DNA from 3 places in the Pseudomonas sp. RA_35y_Pfl2_P32 genome. Region 3 is predicted to be linked to each of the others. Evidence: predicted binding sites of a transcription regulator. Region 3 holds the regulator's gene; each other region holds the start of a gene.
What was found. The regulator sigma-54, encoded in region 3, starts transcription at its own class of promoters, with help from an activator protein. The targets are predictions, from matches to a motif close to ANTGGCATNNANNTTGCTNT.
Positions count from the first base shown of each region.

Region 1: AACY45_RS14560 (pilin) is a predicted target of sigma-54. The motif match lies at 1,133-1,152, and genes of this name have one in related genera.
Region 2: AACY45_RS25495 (flagellar basal body rod protein FlgF) is a predicted target of sigma-54. The motif match lies at 3,148-3,167, and genes of this name have one in related genera.

Region 1 is NZ_CAXAQF010000013.1:36,832-41,271, reverse strand. It holds partial or broken gene AACY45_RS14565 (type II secretion system F family protein) at 1-951, opposite strand, end outside; gene AACY45_RS14560 (pilin) at 1,205-1,621, shown strand; gene AACY45_RS14555 (BON domain-containing protein) at 1,815-2,171, shown strand; gene AACY45_RS14550 (DUF748 domain-containing protein) at 2,345-4,440, opposite strand, start outside.
Region 2 is NZ_CAXAQF010000034.1:25,694-30,133, forward strand. It holds gene AACY45_RS25480 (flagellar basal body P-ring protein FlgI) at 1-757, opposite strand, end outside; gene flgH (flagellar basal body L-ring protein FlgH) at 773-1,468, opposite strand; gene flgG (flagellar basal-body rod protein FlgG) at 1,521-2,306, opposite strand; gene AACY45_RS25495 (flagellar basal body rod protein FlgF) at 2,352-3,092, opposite strand; gene AACY45_RS25500 (cytochrome c3 family protein) at 3,297-3,893, opposite strand; gene AACY45_RS25505 (nitrate reductase cytochrome c-type subunit) at 3,903-4,394, opposite strand; gene napA (nitrate reductase catalytic subunit NapA) at 4,406-4,440, opposite strand, start outside.
Region 3 is NZ_CAXAQF010000010.1:165,367-169,806, forward strand. It holds gene lptA (lipopolysaccharide transport periplasmic protein LptA) at 1-238, shown strand, start outside; gene lptB (LPS export ABC transporter ATP-binding protein) at 238-963, shown strand; gene AACY45_RS12370 (RNA polymerase factor sigma-54) at 1,146-2,639, shown strand; gene hpf (ribosome hibernation-promoting factor, HPF/YfiA family) at 2,746-3,054, shown strand; gene ptsN (PTS IIA-like nitrogen regulatory protein PtsN) at 3,067-3,531, shown strand; gene rapZ (RNase adapter RapZ) at 3,534-4,391, shown strand; gene AACY45_RS12390 (HPr family phosphocarrier protein) at 4,407-4,440, shown strand, end outside.

The DNA of each region.
Region 1 (4,440 bases), on a different contig from region 3:
GCACACATCCTGGCGGATCACCTGCACCGCCTGTTTGAACACCCGGTTGCCAGTGGCTCCCGCCACCGAATTCAGAGCGTCCAGCAATGGCACCCCCGCGGCAAAGGTGGTCGATAGCGTGCGGGCATACCGGGCGATCGCCGACTTGCGCAGCAGGGGACCGACCACCGGCAGATGCAACCAACGCGTCTGTAGCCAGTCGCGAAATCCCGGGGAACGGCGTTGGGCCTGGTGTATTCCCAGCGCGGCAGCGAGCAGCCCCCCGAGCAGCAGCCCCCCGCTGTGCCGGAGGAATTCGGCAAGCCCGATCACGCTGCGGGTCAGTGCGGGAAGCTCGGCACCAAAACCTTGAAACATCACTTCGAACTGCGGCACCACCTTGAGCAACAGGATGGCGCTGACGATCACGGCCACCAGGAGCACTGCTAGCGGGTAGGTCATGGCTTTACGCATCCGCGCCTTGAGCTGTTCACGTTTCTCCCGATAACTCGCCACCCGCTCCAACAACGTGTCGAGGGCGCCGGCCTGTTCGCCGGCGTCAATCAGGTTGCAGTAGAGTTCGTCGAAATACTGCGGTTTTTTGCGCAGGGCAGTGGTCAGGCTGCTGCCGGCCATCACGTCCTGTTTCAACTCCTCCAGCAGGCAACGCATGCGCGGGTTAACGAAGCCTTCGGCGATGATGTCGAAGGCCTGGAGCAAGGGCACGCCGGCCTTGAGCAGGGTCGCCAGTTGTCAGGTAAAGACCGCGATATCCCGGGCTGCCACTCGCTGGCCAGGGCTGAACAGAGGGACAACTTTTTTTCGCACCTTGCCCACAGTGATGCCCCGTTGGCGCAATCGGGCCTTGATCAGCGCCGGACTCTGCGCGCTTGATTCGCCGGACATTCTGCGGCCTGTTCTATCGACGCCTTGCCAGGCATACAGGCTGACCTTTGCTGCTTTGACCGTCATGACTCAATCCTTGATGACCCGTCGGGTGTTTGCACAAATCTGGCTTGCGCTGGGAAGCCTAGCCAAGGGTGGCGTCTGTGCGGGCGCAGGGCAGTGACAAATAGTGTCAGTTAGTGCTGTTTTGCAAAGTCTTGAGCGGGGGCAACGAGAGTCCGGTGCCCGGTCTGCAAGGGCTTACGGACTTGGCATGGGCTGTGCCTTATCCGCTACCGAGCAGGAGCTTTCGTCTCATGCACAAAAGGGAGTGGGAGCCATGAAAGGACAAAGGGCGTTCAGCCTGATCGAACTGCTGATCGTGGTAGCGATCATTGGCATTCTGGTCACGGTGGCGTTGCCGCTGTATTCCAAATATCAGGCGCGGGCCAAGGTCACGGCCGGACTGGCCGAGATCTCGGCGCTCAAGGTGCCATTCGAAGACATCATCAACCAGGGGGCTGATCCGACCCTGGAGCGACTCGGGGCCAGCGCGACCACCAGCCATTGCACCGTCTCGGCGGCGGGCAGCGGCGCCTCCGGGCTCGGCAGCCTCGGCTGCACCCTGGTCGATGCGCCAGGCCCGGTGCTGAACCGCACGCTTACCCTTTCGCGCACCGAGGCGGGTGGCTGGAGTTGCGCGACCACGGTGGCCGCGGACTATTCCCCCAAAGGCTGTACCCCCCGCGAGGGCTGATTCCGGCAACTTGCATGTCGAGAATGTCCGGGTCATGCAAATTGCATGATTCCGGGTTTTTAAATATTTTGTAACTCATTGATTTTTAATGATTTATTTCGACATCCAAAGTTGGCACAGCGTTCGCACTATTACCGGTAACCCTGCTGAGAAGGCAACCAGCAGACTTTCTGGAAAAACAGGAGTTACCCGTATGAAGAAGTTCGCTATCGCTACCGCAACGGCTACCGCTCTGACCCTGACACTGGCCAACGCAGCGTTTGCGCAGACCACCCAAAACACCCAGTCGCCAATGGTGCTGGCTGCCGGTGAAGTGACCGAGGCGAAGGAAGCGACTTCCGACACCTGGATCACCACCAAAGTGAAGGCTGACCTGGTCACCGAGAAAGGCATTCCGGGTACCGATATCAAAGTCGAAACCAACAAAGGTGTGGTGTCGCTGTCTTCCACCACTACGGTGACTGACTCGCAGAAAGAAACGGCGGTAAGAATCGCGAAAAACATCAAGGGCGTCACTGCCGTATCGGCTGACGGTCTGAAATCCGAGTAAGACGGCTTCTCGCCTGGACTGGGAGAAGGAGCGGCAGGTGAGCCGAGTCATACACCCGCCGCGACTCTGACTCTAGTGTTCATGCGACCGACCACAGGGATGTGGTCTCCACAGGCCCCGACATTCGTGTCGGGGCCTGTTTTTTGGGGCGCGGAAAAGTTTGCGCTGCTGGGTTACTCTGCGTCCAGGTGCAGCGGCGTGACGACCCGGCCATCACTTTCGGCCTGGCCCAGGCTGGCGTCGATGAAGTACACCCGGTCATCAGCCAGTTGGCCCTTGTCCACCAGGTAGTCCTTGATGCTGCTGGCGCGGTCCTGGCCCAATTGACGCAACAGCACGTCGCTGCCCGCCCAGAACGTGATCACCCCTTCACGCATTTTCGCAGCGCGCTCCTCCTTGCCCAGATCCTTCCATTCAGCCGGTGGCTGGGTTTTCAGGCGCGTGCGGTAGATACCTTCGAGTAGCGGGGTTTTTTCCCCTTCCGGGACTTCCAGCAACGAAGCCTGGGCCGGCACTTTGTCGCCACGGCGCTGGAGAATCTTGTAGTAGTTGTACTGGTACTCGCGCTCCAGGCGCTGCTCGGCAATCAACGGGCCGTCGCTGCTTTGCGCGGCGGTGCCTTCGATTTCCAGGCGCAGGGCCGGGCGTTCCTTGAGGGCGCTGGCCAGCTTGACCAGTGCGCCCTCGGCGTCCTTGCTCAGTTCGCTGGAACCCGGCGCGAAGGACACGGTGCCCAGGTCTTGCGAACCGCCGCCGGCGACCAAACCGCCGATCAGTTTGAACGGCGCAGCCGCGGCCTTGACGATCAGGTTGCGCAGGGTTTGCCAGACAATCGGCATCACGCTGAACTGGGGATTGTTGAGGTCGCCGGTGACCGGCAGTTCGATGGAAATCTTGCCATCGACGTCCTTGAGCAAGGCCACCGCCAGTTTCAGCGGCAGGCTGACGGCATCCGGGCTGTCGACTTTCTCGCCCAGCTCCAGTTGCTCGACCACTACTTTGTTATCCGCCTTGAGCTGGCCCTTGGTGATCCGGTAATGCAGGTCGAGGTTGAGGCGGCCTTTGCGGATCCGGTAGCCGGCGAATTTCCCGGAGTAGGGGGTCAGGGTCGTCAGTTCAACCCGTTTGAAACTGGTGGCGATGTCCAGTGCCGCCATCGGGTCGAACGGATTGACGCTGCCCTTGATGGTCACCGGGGCGTAACGGTCGACCTTGCCTTTGACATCCACCGAGGCCGGCTTGGCCTGGCGGCTGTCGATGGTGCCGATCTGACCATTGAGTTGCTGGATCGCGGTGGCGAAGTTGGGTGTCAGGCTGAAGTCGGCAAAGTTCGCCGAGCCGTCGTTGATGGCAATGCCGCCGATGTGAATGCCCAGCGGTTTGTCCTGGCTGGTGGCAGGTTTGCCTGCCGTGGTTTTCGCCGTGCTGTCGGCCGGTTGCGGGATCAGCAAGTCGTCGATGTTGGTGGTCCGGTCATCGTTGATCATGAATCGGACGTAGGGCTGCTGCAGGTTGATTCGATCGATCGACAGACTGTCGCCGTGCTGATAATTCAGCCCTTCGACCATGACCTTCTGCCACTTGAGCAAGTCACGGGATTTGAGGGTGTCGAGGGTGTGCAACTGGTCGACCTGGGCCTTGCCAGTCACGTTGAAGGCCAAGGGTTCGGTGCTCTTGAGATTGACGGCCAGGTCGCTGCCGAGCATCCCGGAGCGCAGTTCCAGAAGGATGAACGGGCTGATGTAGGACTGGGCGACCCGCAGGTCGATGTCCCGGGTTTGTACCTTGAGCCGGGCGCTGACCGGCGCCAGGTTGACCTCGCCGTCGGCCATCAGCTTGCCTTGCTTGCCCACGCCGGTATCGAGCTTGAGGGTGAAAGGCGAGCCATTGAGGCTGTCGAAGTTTTTCAGGTCCAGGTTCAGCGGACCGACCTCCAGCGCCACTGCCGGCTTGGCCTGGCGATCGGTCAGGTGCACCTGGTAATTGCGCAGTTCGACATCCTTGAGCAGCACCTGCCAGGGTTTGCTCGGCGCAGCGGGCGCGGGTTTAGGTGAGTCGGCCGCCGCCGGTGCATCCACCGCTTCGGCCTTGACCGCGGGCTTGGCGGGCTGGCTGGCGAACAGCTTCTGCCAGTCGAGCTGACCATCAGTTTCGCGGGCGGCCCAGGTTTCCAGTTTCTGACTGCGGATCTTGCCGACGATGACTTGTTGCTTGGCCAGGTCGATGCTGGTTTCGCTGATGTCCAAGCGTTCGAGGCGGGCGAGCGGCC
Region 2 (4,440 bases), on a different contig from region 3:
GGCCGGGGTCGACTTCGAGGTTTTCCAGGATCGACAGGTAGTCGACCCGCTGGCTCGGATCCAGCGGCGCGCTGACGCGAATCGAACCGCCATCGATGGCCTGGGCGACGCCTGGGCCGAGCAGGCTGTTGATCTTGTCGACGATGCGCTTGGCCGTGGTGAAGTCCGAACGGTTGAGGTTGAGGGTCAGGCTGTTGCCCTGGTTGAACCCGCTCGGCACCGCGCGCTCCACCGAGGCGCCGCCTGGGATGCGGCCGGCCGACGGCACGTTGACGGTGATCTTCGAGCCGTCGCGACCTTCGGCGTCAAAGCCCCCCACCACCAGGTTGCCCTGGGCCACCGCATAGACGTTGCCGTCGATCCCCTTGAGCGGGGTCAGCAGCAAGGTGCCACCACGCAGGCTCTTGGAGTTGCCGATGGAGGACACGGTGATGTCGACCTGCTGCCCCGGCTTGGCGAACGCCGGCAAGTCGGCACTGATCGACACCGCGGCGACGTTTTTCAACTGCACGTTGCCCGAGCCCGGCGGCACCTTGATGCCGAACTGCGAGAGCATGTTGTTGAAGGTCTGCAGGGTGAACGGGGTCTGGGTGGTCTGGTCACCCGTGCCATTGAGGCCGACGACCAGGCCATAGCCGATCAACTGGTTGGAGCGCACGCCGGAAATACTGGCAATGTCCTTCAACCGCTCGGCCTGCACGCCCAGGGAGGTGCCCAGCAACAAGGCGGCGGCCAGCAGGTGCTTGAAGTTCAGCATGGAGAGAGTCATCACCTAGAAAGGGAACAGCGGGCTTAGGAAAAAACGGTCGAACCAGCCAGGCTGACTCGCATCGGCAAACGAGCCGGTACCCGAGTAGGTAATGCGCGCATCGGCAATCCGGGTCGAGGACACGGTGTTGTCGGTGGAGATATCGTCGGCGCGCACCAGGCCGGCAATGCGCACCAGTTCGTCGCCCGTGTTGAGGGTCATCCACTTCTCGCCGCGCACGGCGATGATGCCGTTGGGTAACACGTCGGCCACCGTCACCGTGATCGAACCGGTCAGGCTGTTGCCCTGCCCGGCCTTGCTGTCGCCCTTGGTCGCGCGGTCGCCGCTGTAGCCGGCGTCCAGGCTCAGGTCGCCACTGCCGAACGGGTTGTTGGTGTTGGGCACCGAGCCAAACAACGAGGTCAGGCCGATGTTGGCCTTGCTGGTCTTGCCCACTTGCGAGTTGGCGTTCTTGCTGGCCTGGGTTTTTTCGTTGAGGGTGATGGTGATGATGTCACCGACCCGGAACGCCTTGCGGTCGCTGTACAGGTTCTGCTCGAAGCCGGCCTGGTAGATCGAGCCATTGTTGGCCGCCGCCGGCAAGGGCGTACGCGGCAACACCGGGGCGTAGAAAGGGTCATTGGGTTTCGGCGTCGGCCCGACGCAGCCCGCGAGCACGGCGATCCCACTCAATGCGAGAACAGATACAAAGCGATTCATGACCCTAACCTCACGGTGTTGCAGGCGGCCTCAAGCCGCCCCATAGACTTGATTACAGATTCTGCGTGACGAACGAGAGCATCTGGTCGGCGGTGGAGATGACTTTGGAGTTCATCTCGTAGGCGCGTTGCGTGGTGATCATGTTGACCATCTCTTCCACGGTGCTGACGTTGGAGGTTTCCAGGGTGCTTTGCAGGGTGGTACCAAAACCGTTCAGGCCTGGGGTGCCGATCTGCGGCGCACCGCTGGCGGCCGTTTCCAGGAACAGGTTGTTGCCGGTGGCCTGCAGGCCGGCCGGGTTGATGAAGTCGGCGGTTTGCAGGTTGCCGATCACCTGGGCGGCCGGGTTGCCGGCGATGGTGATCGACACGGTGCCGTCACGGCCCACGGTGAAGGTCTGGGCTTCGGCGGGGATGACAATGGCCGGCTCCAGGGCATAGCCGCTGGCGGTCACGATCTGGCCGTTGGAGTCCAGGTGAAAGGTCCCGTCACGGGTGTAGGAAGTAGTCCCGTCCGGCTGCAGGACCTGGAAAAATCCACGACCGTCGATGGCCATGTCCAGTGGCTGCTCGGTGGTTTGCAGGCTGCCGGCGGTGAAGTTTTTCTGGGTGCCGACGATGCGCACACCGGTACCCAGTTGCAGGCCCGACGGCAGTTCGCTGTCCTGGGTCGACTGAGCACCGGGCTGGCGCTTGATCTGGTACAGCAGGTCCTGGAACTCGGCACGGTCACGCTTGAAACCCGTGGTCGAAACGTTGGCCAGGTTGTTGGAAATGGTGGTCAGGTTGGTGTCCTGGGCGGACAGGCCTGTTTTGGCAACCCATAGAGCCGGAAGCATTCGATTCTCCTCGTGCGCCTGTTTTACGGCGCGACGTTCTGATAATTAGCTGATCTGCAAGACCCGAGCCATGGCCTGGTCGTCTTCTTTGGCGGTGTTCATCATCTTGACGTGCAGCTCGAACTGCTTGGCCAGGGCCAGCACCGAGGTCATTTCTTCCACCGCGTTGACGTTGCTCGACTCCAGGAAACCCGACACCAGTTGCACGTTGGCATCGGCCGGCGCGGGCTGGCCGTCCTTGGTGTGGATCGAACCGTCGAGGCCCTTGGTCATGTTCTTCAGGTCCGGGTTGACCAGCTTGATGCGGTCGACTTCGGCCATCACGCGCGGGCCTTCACCCATGGCACGGATACTGATGGTGCCGTCCTGGCCGACTTCGATCTTCTGCTCGGGCGGCACCGCAATCGGCCCGCCATTGCCCATCACCGGCATGCCATTGCCGGCACGCAGCACACCCAGGGCATCGACATTCAGGCTGCCGGTGCGCACATAACTTTCCTTGCCGTCGGGGTTCTGCACGGCAATCCAGCCGTTGCCGCTGACCGCCACGTCGAGGTCACGCCCGGTTTCCACCAGCGAACCCGGACTGAAGTCAGTGGCCGGACGCTCGGACAGGGCAAAGGCCCGCGCCGGAAAGCTGTCGCCAAACACCGGCATCGACCGCGCCTGCTCCAGGTCTTTCTGGAAACCGTTGGTGGAGATGTTGGCCAGGTTGTTGGCATGAGCCTTTTGCGCCAGCGCGTTCTGGCTGGCGCCGGTCATGGCCACATAAAGGTACTTGTCCACAGTCTTTCCTCTGCATGCCGGACGTTTGCCGCCCACTGCTGTACTGGTCAAGGCTTTAGCAATTTGCAGACCAACTTGCGCGCAGAGGCCCCAGGTCCTTTAAACACAGGACTTGGGCCAATCCAGAGGAGAAAGATGGAGGACGGCAGAGACGAAAAACCGGCGCGCTTATGCCGCTTTACGGCAATCCGCCGGACAGCACGGCTACCAGCCCTTGACGCCGCTCATGTCGGGCAGCTTGTGGGCGATGCCTTTGTGGCAGTCGATGCAGGTCGCCTCGCCGTTGGCCAGGGAAGTCGAGTGCATGTTGGCGGCGCGTTTGCCCTGGCGGGTGAAGTCCATGAACTCGAAGTTGTGACAATTGCGGCACTCGCGAGAGTCGTTGGCCTTGAGACGGGCCCACTCGTGCTCCGCCAGTTCGCGACGCATGCCGAGAAACTTTTCGCGGGTGTTGATGGTGCCGAACACCTTGCCCCAGACCTCTTTTGACGCCTGCATCTTGCGCGCGATCTTGTGGGTCCACTCGTGCGGCACGTGGCAGTCGGGGCAGGTTGCGCGCACCCCTGAGCGGTTGGTGTAGTGAATGGTTTCCTGCAGCTCGACAAACACGTTGTCACGCATTTCATGGCAAGAGATGCAGAACTTCTCGGTGTTGGTCGCTTCCAGCGCAGTATTGAATCCGCCCCAGAAAATCACCCCGGCAATAAACCCGCCAAGCGTCAGGAAACCCAGGCTGTAGTGGACACTGGGGCGACGCAAGATCTGCCAGTAATCCTTGAACAGCGTCCACAATGACTTCATGACCACTCCTCAGGGTTTCTGCTTGCGGTTGATTTCGTCTTGCAGCACCTGGTCAATGTTCTTGAAGCTGTTGTTGACCAACGGCTTCACGTCTCGCTGCGGCACGTGGCACTGATTGCAGAAGTAGCGCCGTGGCGATACGGCGGCCAGCGCCTGGCCGTCGCGATCCATGTAGTGGGTGATGCTGATCATCGGCGCCTGGGTCAGCGCGCTGTTGGCCCGACTGTGGCAGGACAGGCATTTGTTGCTGTTCTTGTCGATGTGATAACCGCGAATGCTGTGGGGAATAGTCGGCGGCTGTTCGGGGTAATTGCGCTCACGCTTGAGGTCCTTGTTCTCCTCCTCGGCGATGGGCGGTGCCGGCAGTTCCTGGGTCAGGGTGCCGCCGGCGCGGCGCCCATCGGGGGCTGGCGCATCCAGCGGATACCCAGGCTCCGCGGCAAAGACCGCGGGCACGCCCAGCAGCAGTGCAACCAGCAAGGACAGCGTACGAGCAGTCATCAAAGCTCTCCTCAGGCAGTCTTGATCAGCTCGATCCTGACCGCGC
Region 3 (4,440 bases):
GGGCTACGGGGTGACCATTCAGTACCACGCCTCGCAAGACCGCGTCGTGCTGATCGATCGGGCCAAAGTCATCGACAAGGACAACAACATTACCCTGGGCGAGAAAATCGTCTACGACACCAACAAAAAGCTCGCCAGCGCCGGTCGCGCCACGGGCAGCAAGGTCACTGAGCAACGTCCGCGGATCGACATGGTCATCCAGCCGAAAAAGAAAACTGACGAGCAAAAGGCCCAGTAATGGCAACTCTGAAAGCCCAGCACCTGGCCAAGAGCTACAAGAGCCGTCAGGTCGTGCGTGACGTCAGCCTGTCCATCGACAGCGGCCAGATCGTCGGCCTGCTTGGCCCCAACGGTGCCGGCAAGACCACCTGCTTCTACATGATCGTCGGCCTGGTGCAGGCCGACCAGGGTCGCGTACTGATCGACGACCTGGACGTCAGCCACCAGCCCATGCACGGTCGCGCGCGGGCAGGTATCGGCTATCTTCCACAAGAAGCGTCGATCTTCCGCAAACTGTCGGTTGCCGACAACATCATGGCCATCCTCGAAACCCGCAAGGAACTCGACAAGGCTGGTCGGCGCCAGGAACTCGAAAGCCTGCTGCAGGAGTTCCACATCAACCATATCCGCGACAACCTGGGCATGAGCCTTTCCGGTGGCGAACGACGCCGCGTGGAAATTGCCCGCGCCCTGGCTACCGCGCCGAAATTCATCCTGCTCGACGAACCTTTCGCTGGCGTGGACCCGATTTCGGTCGGCGACATCAAGCAGATCATCCATCACCTCAAGGCCAAGGGCATTGGCGTGCTGATCACGGACCACAACGTGCGTGAAACCCTGGACATCTGCGAGACCGCCTATATCGTGAACGATGGTCAACTGATCGCTGAAGGTGACGCTGAAACCATCCTGGCCAACGAACTGGTCAAGGAAGTGTACCTGGGCCACGAGTTCCGCCTATAAGCTGCGAGGCGTCTAGCCTGCTGGCAGAGCGCATTGTCAATGAAAGCCTTAATATTTTTATTGTCATGACGCTCTAGGCAAACACTTCAGTTTCAGGCATATAATTTGCTTAAGTTTGGCGCCCCGGCGCCCTGTAGTGGATGGCGCACGTGCGCCGGCGAATAAGGTGTTAAGCCCCAGCCATGAAACCATCGCTAGTCTTGAGAATGGGCCAGCAGCTGACGATGACACCGCAGCTGCAACAGGCCATCCGCCTGCTCCAATTGTCGACCCTGGACCTGCAACAGGAAATCCAGGAAGCCTTGGAGTCAAATCCAATGCTCGAACGCCAGGAAGAAGGCGACGACTTCGATAACGCCGACCCCATGGCGGACAACATCGAGCACAAACCCAACACCGACGTCCAGGAACCCTCCTACCAGGAAACCGCCCCCACGGTGGATAACCTCGAGGAAGGTGAATGGAACGAGCGCATTCCCAACGAACTACCGGTCGATACGGCCTGGGAAGACGTCTACCAGACCAGCGCCAGCAGTCTGCCCAGCAACGATGACGACGAGTGGGACTTCACCACCCGCACCTCCGCCGGCGAAAGCCTGCAGAGCCACCTGCTCTGGCAATTGAACCTGGCCCCGATGTCCGATACCGATCGCCTGATCGGCGTGACCCTGATCGACTGCATCAACAACCAGGGCTACCTGGACGAAACCCTCGAGGAGATCCTCGAGGCATTCGACCCGGAACTGGACATCGAGCTGGACGAAATCGAAGCCGTCCTGCACCGCATCCAGCAATTCGAGCCCGCCGGCATCGGCGCCCGCAACCTGGGCGAGTGCCTGTTGCTGCAATTGCGCCAACTGCCCGCCAAGACGCCTTGGCTGGCCGAGGCCAAGCGCCTGGTCAGCGATTACATCGACCTGCTCGGCAGCCGCGACTATAGCCAGTTGATGCGGCGCATGAAGCTCAAGGAAGACGAACTGCGCCAGGTGATCGAACTGGTCCAGAGCCTCAACCCGCGCCCCGGCTCGCAGATCGAGTCCAGCGAAGCCGAATACGTGGTGCCCGACGTGATCGTGCGCAAGGACAACGAGCGCTGGCTGGTGGAGCTGAACCAGGAGTCGGTACCGCGCTTGCGAGTCAACCCGCAGTACGCCGGTTTCGTCCGTCGCGCCGACACCAGCGCCGATAACACCTTCATGCGCAATCAACTGCAGGAGGCGCGCTGGTTCATCAAGAGCCTGCAAAGCCGCAATGAAACCCTGATGAAAGTCGCCACCCAGATCGTCGAGCACCAGCGCGGCTTTCTCGAATATGGCGACGAGGCGATGAAGCCGTTGGTCCTGCATGACATCGCCGAAGCGGTGGGCATGCACGAGTCGACGATTTCCCGGGTCACCACACAAAAGTTCATGCATACCCCGCGCGGTATCTATGAGCTGAAGTACTTTTTCTCCAGCCACGTCAGCACCTCTGAAGGCGGTGAATGCTCGTCCACGGCGATCCGCGCGATCATCAAAAAACTGGTTGCCGCGGAAAATCAGAAAAAGCCGTTGAGTGACAGCAAGATCGCTGGTTTACTGGAGGCACAAGGTATTCAGGTAGCCCGTCGTACCGTCGCCAAGTACCGTGAATCCCTCGGGATCGCGCCGTCGAGCGAACGCAAGCGATTGATGTAACGGGCCACGCCACCGCGTTCCAGGGTGTTTTCGAATTTTTCGCAGACACCCTAGTGGCAGGCAACTCGCCTGCCGCCTTATGCACTGGCAACGAAGGAGAAGCTGTATGCAAGTCAACATCAGTGGACACCAACTGGAAGTTACCGAACCTCTGCGCACCTACATCGGCGAAAAACTCGACCGGTTGGAGAGGCATTTCGACAAGATCACCAACGTGCAAGTCACGATGAACGTCGAGAAGCTGTTGCAGAAAATCGAAGCCACGCTGCATATCCCCGGCGGAGAAGTGGTCGCCAATGCCGAGCATACGGACATGTATGCCGCCATTGACCTGCTGACCGACAAGCTGGACCGTCAACTTAAAAAGCATAAGGAAAAGACCCAGAGCCTCCTCCAGGGCGCGACCGGTCGTTAACACCCCCATCCCATGATCCGACTTGAAAGCATCCTGACCCCCGGCCGTTCTTTGGTGAACGTGCCGGGCGGCAGTAAAAAACGCGCCCTCGAACAAATTGCCAACCTGATCGCCCGGGAAGTCCCGGATCTGGAGATGCAAGATGTCTTCGAGAGCCTGATCGCCCGTGAAAAACTCGGCTCGACCGGTTTTGGCAACGGCATCGCCATTCCTCACTGCCGTCTCAAAGGCTGCGAGTCGCCCATCAGCGCCTTGATGCACCTGGACGCACCTATTGATTTCGACGCCATCGACGGCGCCCCAGTCGACCTGCTGTTTGTTCTGCTGGTCCCACAGGCCGCCACCGATGCCCACCTGGAGCTGCTGCGCCAGATCGCCAGCATGCTGGATCGCAAGGAAGTACGCGACCGCCTGCGCAGCGCCAACAGCAGTGAAGCCCTGTACCAGGTCGTCCTGGACGAGCAAAACGGTCACTAATCATGCGCTTGATCATCGTCAGCGGCCGCTCCGGCTCCGGTAAAAGCACGGCCCTCAATGTACTGGAGGACAACGGCTACTACTGCATCGACAACCTGCCCGCCGGGCTGCTGCCGGAGTTGGCCGAACGCGCCCTGATTCACAACGAGCTGGTCCAGCCGTTGGTGGCCGTGTCGATCGATGCGCGCAACCTGCCGAGCCATTTGTCACGCTTCCCTGAATTGCTCGAAGAAGTGCGCAGCCGCCACATCCAATGTGATGTGCTGTTCCTCGATGCCGATGAAGAAACCCTGCTCAAGCGCTTCTCGGAAACCCGTCGACGCCACCCGCTGAGTAGCTCGCAGCGCTCGCTGGCCGAAGCCATCAAGGACGAGGCCAGCCTGCTGGAGCCGATTGCCGACCTGGCCGACCTCAAGCTCAACACCACCGATCTGAACCTCTACCAGTTGCGTGACACCATCAAGTTGCGCCTGCTCAATCAACCGGAGCCGGGTACGGCATTCCTGGTCGAGTCGTTCGGCTTCAAGCGCGGCATGCCCGTGGATGCCGACCTGGTATTCGATGTGCGCTGCCTGCCCAATCCTTACTGGAAGCCAGAGCTGCGCGCCCAATCCGGTCTGGACCAGCCGGTTGCCGAGTACCTGGCCGCTCAGCCGGATGTCGAAGAAATGTTTGATGACATCTCCAGCTACCTGCTCAAATGGCTGCCGCGCTTTGCCGCCAGTAACCGGGCCTACGTCACCATTGCCATAGGCTGCACAGGCGGGCATCACCGCTCCGTCTACCTGACTGAACGCCTGGGCCAGGTCCTGCAAAAATCCCTGAAGAACGTCCAGGTTCGCCACCGCGACCTTAGCTAAAGGATTCACACCGCGATGCCTGCTCTGGAAATTGAAATCATCAACAAAC